2 linked regions of the Skermanella rosea genome follow. The protein of the gene in region 2 interacts with the protein of the main gene of each other region in a pairwise test. Links are inferred from orthologs where the notes say so. Each region holds a gene or a part of one and is shown on either strand. Other genes may lie near its edges.

Evidence for each region. The genes of interacting proteins can lie anywhere in the genome.
Region 1: the proteins of JL101_RS10520 (region 2) and JL101_RS27940 interact in binary tests that used the Escherichia coli proteins (3 or more experiments, as listed by UniProt). The link is inferred for Skermanella rosea from one-to-one orthologs.

The regions. Positions count from the first base shown.
Region 1 is NZ_CP086111.1:5,962,782-5,970,182, forward strand. The notes cover bases 1,406-4,827. They hold JL101_RS27940 ([protein-PII] uridylyltransferase), read right to left. Parts: upstream 4,471-4,827; coding sequence 1,606-4,470; downstream 1,406-1,605. Other genes in these bases: JL101_RS27930 (CorA family divalent cation transporter), read right to left, coding at 1,406-1,412; JL101_RS27935 (hypothetical protein), read right to left, coding at 1,472-1,609; JL101_RS27945 (sensor histidine kinase), read left to right, coding at 4,801-4,827. Also shown: JL101_RS27925 (sensor histidine kinase), read right to left, coding at 1-336; more of JL101_RS27930, read right to left, coding at 426-1,405; more of JL101_RS27945, read left to right, coding at 4,828-6,402; JL101_RS27950 (response regulator), read left to right, coding at 6,399-6,788; JL101_RS27955 (IS630 family transposase), read right to left, coding at 7,016-7,401.
Region 2 is NZ_CP086111.1:2,308,343-2,311,081, forward strand. It holds JL101_RS10520 (P-II family nitrogen regulator), read right to left. Parts: upstream 1,676-2,739; coding sequence 1,325-1,675; downstream 1-1,324. Other genes in the region: glnA (type I glutamate--ammonia ligase), read right to left, coding at 1-1,004; JL101_RS10530 (NAD(P)H-hydrate dehydratase), read left to right, coding at 2,183-2,739. UniProt on the Escherichia coli protein: P-II indirectly controls the transcription of the glutamine synthetase gene (glnA). P-II prevents NR-II-catalyzed conversion of NR-I to NR-I-phosphate, the transcriptional activator of GlnA. When P-II is uridylylated to P-II-UMP, these events are reversed.

The DNA.
Region 1 (7,401 bases), 3.7 Mb from region 2 along the record:
CAGGGTGAACCAGGCCTGGAACAGCACCAGCAGGACCACCGCCGCGACCGCGTGCCGCCAGCGCGAAGGATTCTCCCCGAACTCGCGGACGCCGTTGTAGAAGAAGCCGAAGCTCAGCACGATCATCCCGTTGGAGACCAGGATCGCCGGAACCTCGGGAAGGGTGCCGCGCATCGTGGACACCAGGGTGCTGGCGCCCAGCAGGAGCGTCGCGACGGTCCAGTGCCTCAGGCCGGGAAGGCTGCGGTTGGCCGACCAGAACACCAGCATCAGGCCGCCCAGCGCAACCGAAACCAGCGAATGCACCAGGACCAGTGTGAAGATATCGATGTTCATCGGCGCGAGCTTGCAGGGACTCCCACCCTGATAAACCAACACCGATTGATTTCATATGGATACTATATGAGGGTGCCGGAATCCTCGGCTCAGAACCAGTGCTTCACCTTCAGCAGAAGCAGCGTCGCGACCGCCGAGGCGACCATCAGCAGCAGCACCCAAAGGAAGGAATGGCCGTCGTGGGTTCCCGGCAGCCCGGCCACGTTCATGCCGAAGATTCCGGTGACCAGCGTCATGGGCAGGAAGATCAGGGTCACGATCGACAGCCGGAACAGGTTGCGGTTCCCCTCCTCGGCCAGCTTGGCGTACAGCTCGTCCTGGAGCACCTTGGCGCGGTCCTCGGCGGCGCCCAGGTCCTCCGCGACCGAGGAGAAGCGGTCCACCGCCTCCCGCAGGTCGTAGGTGTCGTCGGACGACCACCAGCCCGGCGGGTGGCTGAGCAGCCTCGCCAGCGCCTGGCGCTGCGGCCGCAGCTGACGGCGCAGGCTGACCGCCTGCCGGCGCAGGTTGCCCAGCTGGCTGCGCAGGTCCGCGGAGGAACCGGCCAGCAGCGCGTCCTCGATCTCGTCCAGGGTATCGGCCATCCCCTTGATCACCTTCTGGAAGCTGGCCGCCAGATGGTCGATCAGGGCGCCGATCAGCTCGCCGGTGCTGGCCGGCCGGAACCCGTCCCGGATGTCCAGCCGCAGCTTGTCCACCGCGGTCAGCGGGTGGTTGCGCGAGGTGATCAGCATCGTCCGCGTGAACCAGACATGCAGGGTGCCGATATCGCCGCTCTGGCCGGAGAAATCGTGCTGCACGTCGCTCAGGGTGCCGATCAGCCCGTCCTCGCAGCGCTCGAACCGGGGACGCACGTCCTCGATCGACACCAGCACCGCGCGCACCGTCTCCGGCAGGTGGCCGCGCTCGGCGATCCAGGTGCGCATCGGCCAGACCGCAATGTTCAGGTGCGCCCAGACGAAGCCGTCCGGCGTGCGCAGCAGGTCGGCCAGCACCGGCAGCGACAGCTCCCGCGCCGTGCCGTCCTGGCCGAAGCCGTAAGCGCAGATCAGCCCGTTGGCGAGTGTATCGGTCATGCCAGGCGCGCCGCGTCCATGGGTTTCCTGCCGCAGATGAACGTTCGGGAAAAGCGACCTCAGAACGGGATGCCGACCCGCCAGCGCGTCGGGCTGGCGCTGCCGCCGCTGACCTCCACGTTGGGGGTCGGGACGGCGCAGGCCGCCAGCAGGACGGACAGGGCCAGGGCGGCCAGCAAGGCTGCGTGCCGCGTCATTCCGCCGCCGACTCGGCCGGGGTCTTGCGCCGGGGAACCGCCGGCTTCTTCTGCCGGGAGCGCGCCCGGCTGCGCTCCGCCGCGGAGAACCGGCCGCTGTCCGCCTGGGCCTCGGCGACCGGGTCGCTGAGCGCGGTCAGGACCTTCTCGCGGATCTGGGCCAGCTTGCTCTCGTGCGTGATCTTCAGCCCGAACACGTCCTTCACATAGAACACGTCGATCGCCTTCTCGCCATAGGTCGAGACCTTGGCCGAGGAGATCTGGAGGCTGAGGTTGGTCAGCGCCCGGGTCACGTCGTACAGCAGGCCCGGCCGGTCGCGGCCGTTCAGCTCGATCACGGTGTGGGTGGTGCTGGCCTTGTTGTCGATCAGCACCCGCGGCGGCACCTTGAACACCCGCGTGCGGTTGTTGAACGCCGGCTTGCGCTTCGCCAGCTCCTGCAGCGGGCGGAGCTGGCCGGACAGGGTGCGCTCGATCATGACCGACAGCTTGGCCAGCTTGTCGCCGCTGTCGAACGGCCCGCCGGCGGCGTCCTGGACCGAGAAGACGTCCACCGCCATGCCGTTGGTCATGGTGAAGATCTTGGCGTCCAGGATGGTGGCGCCTGCCAGCGCGAAGGCGCCTGCCAGCCTGGAGAACAGGCCCGGATGGTCGTGGGTGTAGATCGTCACCTCGGTGACCGCTCGGCCGCGGTCGATCCGGGTGTCCACCGTCAGCGGCGCGCCGTCCCGGTCGGCGTTGCGCATCAGCCGGGCGTGGCGGGCGTGGGTCTCGGGATCGAAGCTCAGCCAGTAGGCCGGGTAGCCGTGGGCCAGGTGGCTCTCGATCTCGGCCTCGCTCCAGTCGCCCAGCAGCCCGCGCAGCGCCGCCTGGGCGGCGTTGACCCGGCGCTCGCGCCGCTGGGCGCTGACCACGCCGGACATCAGGTCCTCGGCGCGGTGGTACAGCTCGGCCAGCAGGGTGGCCTTCCAGCCGTTCCAGCGGCCGGGGCCGACCGCCCGGATGTCGGCGGTGGTCAGCACCAGCAGCAGCCGCAGCCGTTCCGGCGACTGGACCAGCTCGACGAAGTCGCGGATGGTCTTGTCGTCCTCCAGGTCGCGCTTGAAGGCGGCGTCCGACATGGTCAGGTGCCAGCGGACCAGCCAGGAGACGGTCTCCGTCTCCTCCGCGCTCAGCCCCAGGCGCGGGCACAGCTTCTCCGCCACCTTGGCGCCCAGCACGCTGTGGTCGCCGCCGCGCCCCTTGGCGATGTCGTGCAGCAGCATCGCGACATACAGCGCCCGGCGCGACACCAGCTTGTGGATCACCTCGCTGGCCAGCGGCAGCTCGTCCCTCAGCCCGCCCGACTCGATGTCGTGCAGGATGCCCAGCGCGAACAGGGTATGCTCGTCCACCGTGAAGACATGGTACATGTCGTACTGCATCTGGGCGACGATCCGGCCGAAATCGGGTACGAACCGCCCCAGCACGCCGGCCTCGTTCATCCGCCGCAGCGGCACCTCCGGGTCCTTGCGCGAGGTCAGCATCTCCAGGAACAGCCGGTTGGCCTCCGGGTCGGACCGCAGCTTCGGCCCCACCGCGCCCAGCGCGCGGGTCAGCGCCCGCAGCGCGTTGGGGTGGATGTCCAGCCCGTTGACCTGCGCCACGTGGAACAGCCGGATCGTGTCCACGGGGTTGTCCTTGAACTGCCGGTCGTAACGCACGTTCAGCCGCTCGCCGTCCAGCAGGAAGCCCTCGATGTCCTTGCGCGCCAGGGCGATGCGCAGCAGGCTGAAGCGCGGCTGGCGCTTGGCCTCCGCCTCCAGGTTGGCGCAGAAGATCCGGGTCAGGTCGCCGACATCCTTGGCGACCAGGAAATAGTGCTTCATGAAGCGCTCGACCCCGATCAGCCCGGCATGGTCCACATAGCCCAGCCGCCGGCTGATGTCCGCCTGCACGTCGAAGGTCAGCCGGTCCTCGCCCCGTCCGGCCAGGTAATGCAGGTGGCAGCGCACGGTCAGCAGGAAGTCCTGCGCCTTGGCGAACTTGGCGACCTCCTCCTCCAGCAGGACCCTCTTGTCCAGCAGCTCGGAGACGTCGTCCACCTGGTAATAATACTTGGCGATCCAGAACAGGGTCTGCAGGTCGCGCAAGCCCCCCTTGCCCTCCTTGATGTTGGGCTCCAGCACGTAGCGGCTGTCGCCCAGCCGGCGGTGGCGGGCGTCGCGCTCGGCCAGCTTGGCCTCGATGAAGGCGGGGCCGGTCCCGGTCGCGATCTCCTTGGTGAAGCGGCGGCGCAGCTCGGCGTACAGCTTCTCGTCCCCGTGCAGGAAGCGCGACTCGAGCAGGCTGGTCCGGATCGTCACGTCGCCCTTGGCCTGCCGGATGCACTCGTCCACCGAGCGCACGGCATGGCCGACCTTCAGCCCCAGGTCCCACAGCATGTAGAGCATGTATTCGAACACCTGCTCGACCCGCGGCGTCCGCTTGTAGGGCAGCATGAACAGCAGGTCCACGTCCGAGAACGGCGCCATCTCGCCCCGCCCGTAGCCGCCGATCGCCACGATCGCGAAATGCTCGCCCGACGTCGGGTTGGCGACGGGGAAGATGCAGTCGGCCGTGTGCTGCGCCAGCGCGCGGATGACCTGGTCCATCAGGTAGGCGTTCTGGCGCACGCAGTCGGTGCCGGTCCCCCCCGCCTCCAGCCGCCGCCGCACCTCGACGCGCCCGTCGTCCAGCGCCTTGCGCAGGGCCGCCAGCGTATGGGGGCGCAGCGCGGCGCCCGTGCCGTGCTGCTCGGCCAGGGACTGGAGCTCGGCGACCAGGCGGCGCTTGGAGACGATGGCCCGGCGATCGGGGATGGTTTCGGAAAGGGTCAGCATGTCGACTCAACGCACTCACGGTCTGGACGGCACCGTCCGACCGGTTCGCTCCGGCGGGACCACACCTGGTTCACCCATCGGTCGGGTTCGCCCGGGATATGGGGCGGCCGGCGGGTGGGATTACCCGTTCTAAGGAAGATAGTGTAAAGATTCCGATCCCGCACCGCCGGTATTGCTGCCATTAGCGCGGAAGATGGGTGCCGCCGCTTCCGGAAAACCGCCCGCGCGCCGGAATGCCCCTTGCCAGTCGAGAAGGAAGCGGGGACAAAGTCCGCTCCCTCTGTTTACCAATTATCAACATAGTCGATGATGATCTCCGAAGGGGCACCGGTGGACGCGCGCGTTGAACCCAGGCATCTCGGGGCGCTCTCCGGCGAAGGCGCCACGCCGGCCGCCCGGCGCACCATCGCCTTCCTCTGCCTCGCCTACATCCTCGCCACGCTGGCGATCCTGCCGTTCGCCGACAGGCCGGGACCGGTGCTCCCGGCCATCACGACGACTTTCGGGGCCGGCGTGATGATCGCGGACCTGTGCACGGCATTCCTGCTGCTCGCCCAGGTCCGCGCGGCCCGGTCCCGGTCGCTGCTCCTGCTGTCCGCAGCCTATCTCTACAGCGCGGCGATGGCGCTCCTGCACGTCCTCACCTTCCCCGGCGCATGGATCCCGGACCAGCCCCTGATCGGAACCCCCCAGTCGGTCGGATGGCTCTTCATCGCCTGGGTGCTGGGATTCCCGGCCCTGGTCCTGGCGGCCGTGGCCGCCGAGGCGCGTTCGGGAACCGGCGCGATCGCGCCCGACCGGGTGGAGCGGGCGATCGCCCGAACCCTGGCCACTGTCCTGGCGGCCGTCGTCCTGCTGGCGCTGGCTGCCACAACCGGGCAGGCCTGGATACCCCGGCAGATCCAGGGCAACGTCTTCGCCACCTGGGGCAACGCGGTCCAGTGGACGTCCGTCGCCCTCTCCATGACCGCCTTCCTGATGCTCTGGCGGATCACGCGCGGCCGCAACGTGCTGTTCGGCTGGCTCGGCCTGGCCCTGGTCGCCTTCGCCGCCTCCAACGCGCTCGCCGTCGCCGGCGGCGCCCGCTACACGGTCGGCTGGGACCTGAGCCGGCTCAGCGGGTTCATCTCGGCCAGCCTGCTGCTCGTGTTCTTCCTCGGCCAGTTCGCCAGGCTCCACCGGTCCCTCGCGGCCGCGCTGGTCCGTCTGCGCGACGTCAACGGGACGCTGGAACGCCGGGTCGCCGAGCGCACCTCGGAACTCGAGGACACGAACCGGCAGCTGCGCAAGGCGCTGGACGAGCGGAGCCTGCTGCTGCGCGAGGTCTATCACCGCGTCAAGAACAACCTCCAGGTCATCGACGGCATGATCGCCATCCAGGCGCTGGGCTGGGAGGGTTCCCCGACCGAGGAGCTCCTGAACGATCTCCGCCGGCGCATCAACGCCCTCGGCCTGGTCCACCAGCAGCTGATGACGTCGGACGATCTGGCGACCTTCGACATCCGCCCCTTCCTCGAGGAACTCAGGGGCAACCTGTCGACCCTGGGCGGCGGCGCGCGCCACGGCATCGACATCTCCGTCGAGGCCGACGCCCTGCGGGTGGACCTGGACTTCGCCATTCCCCTCGGCCTGATCGTGACCGAGCTGGTCCAGAACGCCCTGAAGCACGCTTTCCCCGACGGCGGCAGCGACGGCCGCAGGATCCAGGTCGGCCTCCGGCGCTGCCCCGGGGAGCGGCTGTTGCTGTCCGTCCACGACAACGGCAGGGGCGGAAGCGACGGGCGAAATCATGGAACCACGTCGGCAAGCAAAGGGTTGGGCCTGAGTATCGTGCAGGCCCTGGTGGTCCAATTGGAGGGTGAAATGGCCGTATCCGGCGCCGACGGACTCAGGGTGGAGGTGAGGATGCCGGCACCCGAGGCCGGGCAATGACGGACGGGGGCGGCTGCGTTCTCGTCGTCGATGACGAACACCTGATCGCGCTCAGCCTGACCCTCACCCTTCAGTCGATGGGGCTCCGGGTCTGCGGAACGGCCGCCACCGCCGCCAAGGCCGTCGAGCTGGCCCAGACGCACCGCCCCTCCCTCATCCTGATGGACGTGCGGCTGAAGGGGAAAACGGATGGCGTGGACGCCGCGATCGAGATCCACCGCCACCGCCCCACGCCGGTCATCTTCATCACCGGATCGCGGGAGCCCGAGACCGTGGAGCGCATCCACCGGGACCACCCCGCGGCGCTCCTGTTCAAACCCATCCTCCCCGGCAACCTGAGGGAGGAAGTGGACCGGGTGCTCAACAGGGGCGCAGCCGGTCCCTGACGCGGCGCGTGGGTCGGGCGATAATGGAAGCGGGAGGTTTTGCCCGCCGTTCCAGCCGCCGCGAAGCGTTGGGCCACGGCCCGACCTAGGGTTTGACGCAGGGCAGAAGTAACGCATCCCGTCGATCGTAGGTTGGGCCGCGGCCCAACGCGTCGGCCCGGCTTCCCCAGGCAGGTCAAACGGATCGGGCTTTGCTCTAGTGGCTCGGCACAGTGGTTTTGATGAGTTCAGGCGGCTTGCTTGAGGGAGGGCTCCGGATCGGGATAGGCATGGCCCATCTTCTCACGCGCCCGCTCGGTGGTGAACATCCAGGTAATGCGGGCGCCCTCGGCGTTGCGCCGGCGCTGCCAGGCTGCCACCTCGGCCTCGAGGCGCTCGCGCTCGGCGATGCGGCGGTCCAGGCACTGGGAGCGCAGCACGCCGATCTCGATCTCGACCATGTTCAGCCAACTCGCGTGCTTGGGCACGAAGTGGAAGTCCAGCCGGCGCAGCACCCGGCGCGCCTCGCACGCCGGGAACGCCTCGTAGAGCGCCCCGGCCGAATGGGTTGACAAATTGTCCAGCACCACGCGGATCCGCTCGGCCTCGGGGTAGTGGACGTCGACCAGGTCGC
Region 2 (2,739 bases):
TAGGCCAGCAGCACCGGAGCCTCGTAACCCGGGACCAGACGCTTGTAGCTGTTGGTCGACGGGTTGGTGAATGCGTTCAGCGCGCGGGCGTGCTTGATGATGCCGCCGATGTAGTACAGCGCCATGTCGGAAAGGTCGGCGTAGCCCGAGCCGGCGAAGATCGGCTGGCCATCCTTCCAGATCGACTGGTGGCAGTGCATGCCCGAGCCGTTGTCGCCGTAGACCGGCTTCGGCATGAACGTGGCGGTCTTGCCGTAGGCCGCGGCGACGTTATGCACCACATACTTGAACTGCTGCATGTTGTCGGCGGTCTTGACCAGCGTGTCGAACTTGATGCCGAGTTCGTGCTGGGAAGCCGCCACCTCGTGGTGGTGCTTCTCGATCTCGACGCCCATCTCGCCAAGCACGGTCAGCATCTCGGCGCGCAGGTCCTGGCCCGAGTCGACCGGCGGAACCGGGAAGTAGCCGCCCTTGACGGTCGGGCGGTGGCCCAGGTTGCCGTCCGGCAGTTCCTTGCCGGTGATGTACGGGCCTTCCTCGCTGTCGATCTTGTAGAAGCACTGGTTCATCGAGACTTCGTAGCGGACGTCGTCGAAGACGAAGAACTCGGCTTCCGGACCGAAATAGGCGGTGTCGCCGATACCGGCCGCTTCCATGTGCGCCTGGGCCGCCTTGGCGATCGAGCGCGGGTCGCGGTTGTAGGGCTGGCCGCTGGAGGGCTCGTAGACGTCGCAGAAGATGTTCAGCATCGGCTGGGCCGCGAACGGGTCCATCACCGCGGTCGCGGCGTCCGGCATCAGGGTCATGTCGGACTCGTTGATCGCCTTCCAGCCCGCAATCGATGAACCGTCGAACATGATGCCGTCGGTGAAGGCTTCTTCGTTCATCGTGGAGACGTGCTGCGCGGTGTGCTGCAGCTTGCCGCGCGGGTCGGTGAAGCGAAGGTCGACGTACTTGACGTCGTGTTCCTTGATCAGGTCGAAGACCTTGCTGATGTCAGACATGCCTCGGGATCCGTTTCTATGGTTGACGCTGGCTCGCTCCCGCCGAGGAGGACGGGGAGAAACCGATTTTGGTGACGCGCGCGGGCGTTGTTATGTCACGACCTTTCCGGACGCACAATCCACAGCTTATCCGTCAGCGGAATTGCGGCAATGTGGCTGTCCGGCCGGCTTTGCCCGCGATGTTTATCGAGCCGGACGCGCGGCCGGATCGGCCGGCGTCAAGATCTGATCCGGGACGGCCGCGGTGGCTTCCCGCGCTGCGCGCGAATCGCCGTGGGCCGTCCGAATGGGGTGGAGCGGTCAGGGGCGGTCGATGCGCGTCAGACGGCGTCGCTTCCCTTCTCGCCGGTTCGGATCCGGACGACTTCCTCGACCGGAGTCACGAAGATCTTGCCGTCGCCGATGCGGCCGGTGTGGGCAGCCGTCTGGATGGCCTCGATGGCGCGGTCGACCAGACTGTCGTCCATCACCACCTCGATCTTCACCTTCGGCAGGAAGTCCACGACGTATTCCGCGCCACGGTACAATTCCGTATGACCCTTCTGCCGCCCGAAGCCCTTGGCCTCGGTGACGGTAATGCCCTTGATGCCGACCTCGTGAAGGGCTTCCTTCACTTCGTCGAGCTTGAACGGCTTAATGATGGCTTCGATTTTTTTCATGATGCTGATCAACGACTCCCCGTGGATGGCGGCGCGCCACCGAGCGGTGCTCATCATCCCGTAAAGCACGGGGCATGCCAACGCCCGATTGCCTTGCCGGAGCAAGCGGGGCGGTCTTTCTGCAGCAGCGCCTGCCGCCGCAGCCGGCACGGATCTGATGAGCTGGTGTGCACATTGCCTAAACAGTGTGCAGATCGACACGTCACGCCGCCGCGTGGCACTTCGGCCGTCCGAGGTCGATTTCGTCCCTTGACGGGGCTCCGGCGATTTGGCATAGACACGGCCCCAACGGTGGCGGCGGTAGCTCAGTTGGTAGAGCCCTCGGTTGTGGTCCGAGTGGTCGTGGGTTCGAGTCCCATCCGTCGCCCCATCCCATTCCGGGAAATTCCCTTCCGAATAGAGCGAAGTCGGCGCATCCTGCGGCCCCCTTGGGGAGCGCGGGCTGTTATGCTTTGCCCCATGCCGTTCTGCCGGCATGCAGCCGGCCGACATGGCCGAGTTCCAACCGGGAGTTCTCCGATGGCAGCACAGAACGCTTTGCTGACGGTCGCCGAGATGTATCGTGCGGACGCGCTCACGATCGAGGGCGGCGTTTCCGGCGAAACCCTGATGGAGGCGGCCGGGGCCGCCGTCGCCCGGGTCGTTTCGGCCCGCCGGCCACCCGGTACCGTGGCCGTGCTCTGCGGGCCCGGCAACAACGGCGGCGACGGTTTCGTCGTCGCCCGTCTGCTTGCGGGGCAGGGATGGTCGGTGCGGGTCGGGCTGCTCGGCAGCCGCGAGGCTCTGCGGGGCGACGCCGCGGTCATGGCCGGGCGCTGGAACGGGCCGGTGGCGTTCCTCGCGCCCGAACTGCTCGACGGGGCCGATGTCGCGGTGGACGCCCTGTTCGGGGCCGGCCTGTCCAAGCCGCTGGAGGGCATGGCGCGGGCCGTGGTGGAGGATCTGGCCGCCCGCGCCGTTCCGACGGTGGCGGTGGACATCCCCAGCGGCATCCACGGCGATACGGGCGCCGTGCTCGGCGCCGCGGCGCCGGCTTGCGTGACGGTCACCTTTTTCCGGAAGAAGCCCGGGCATCT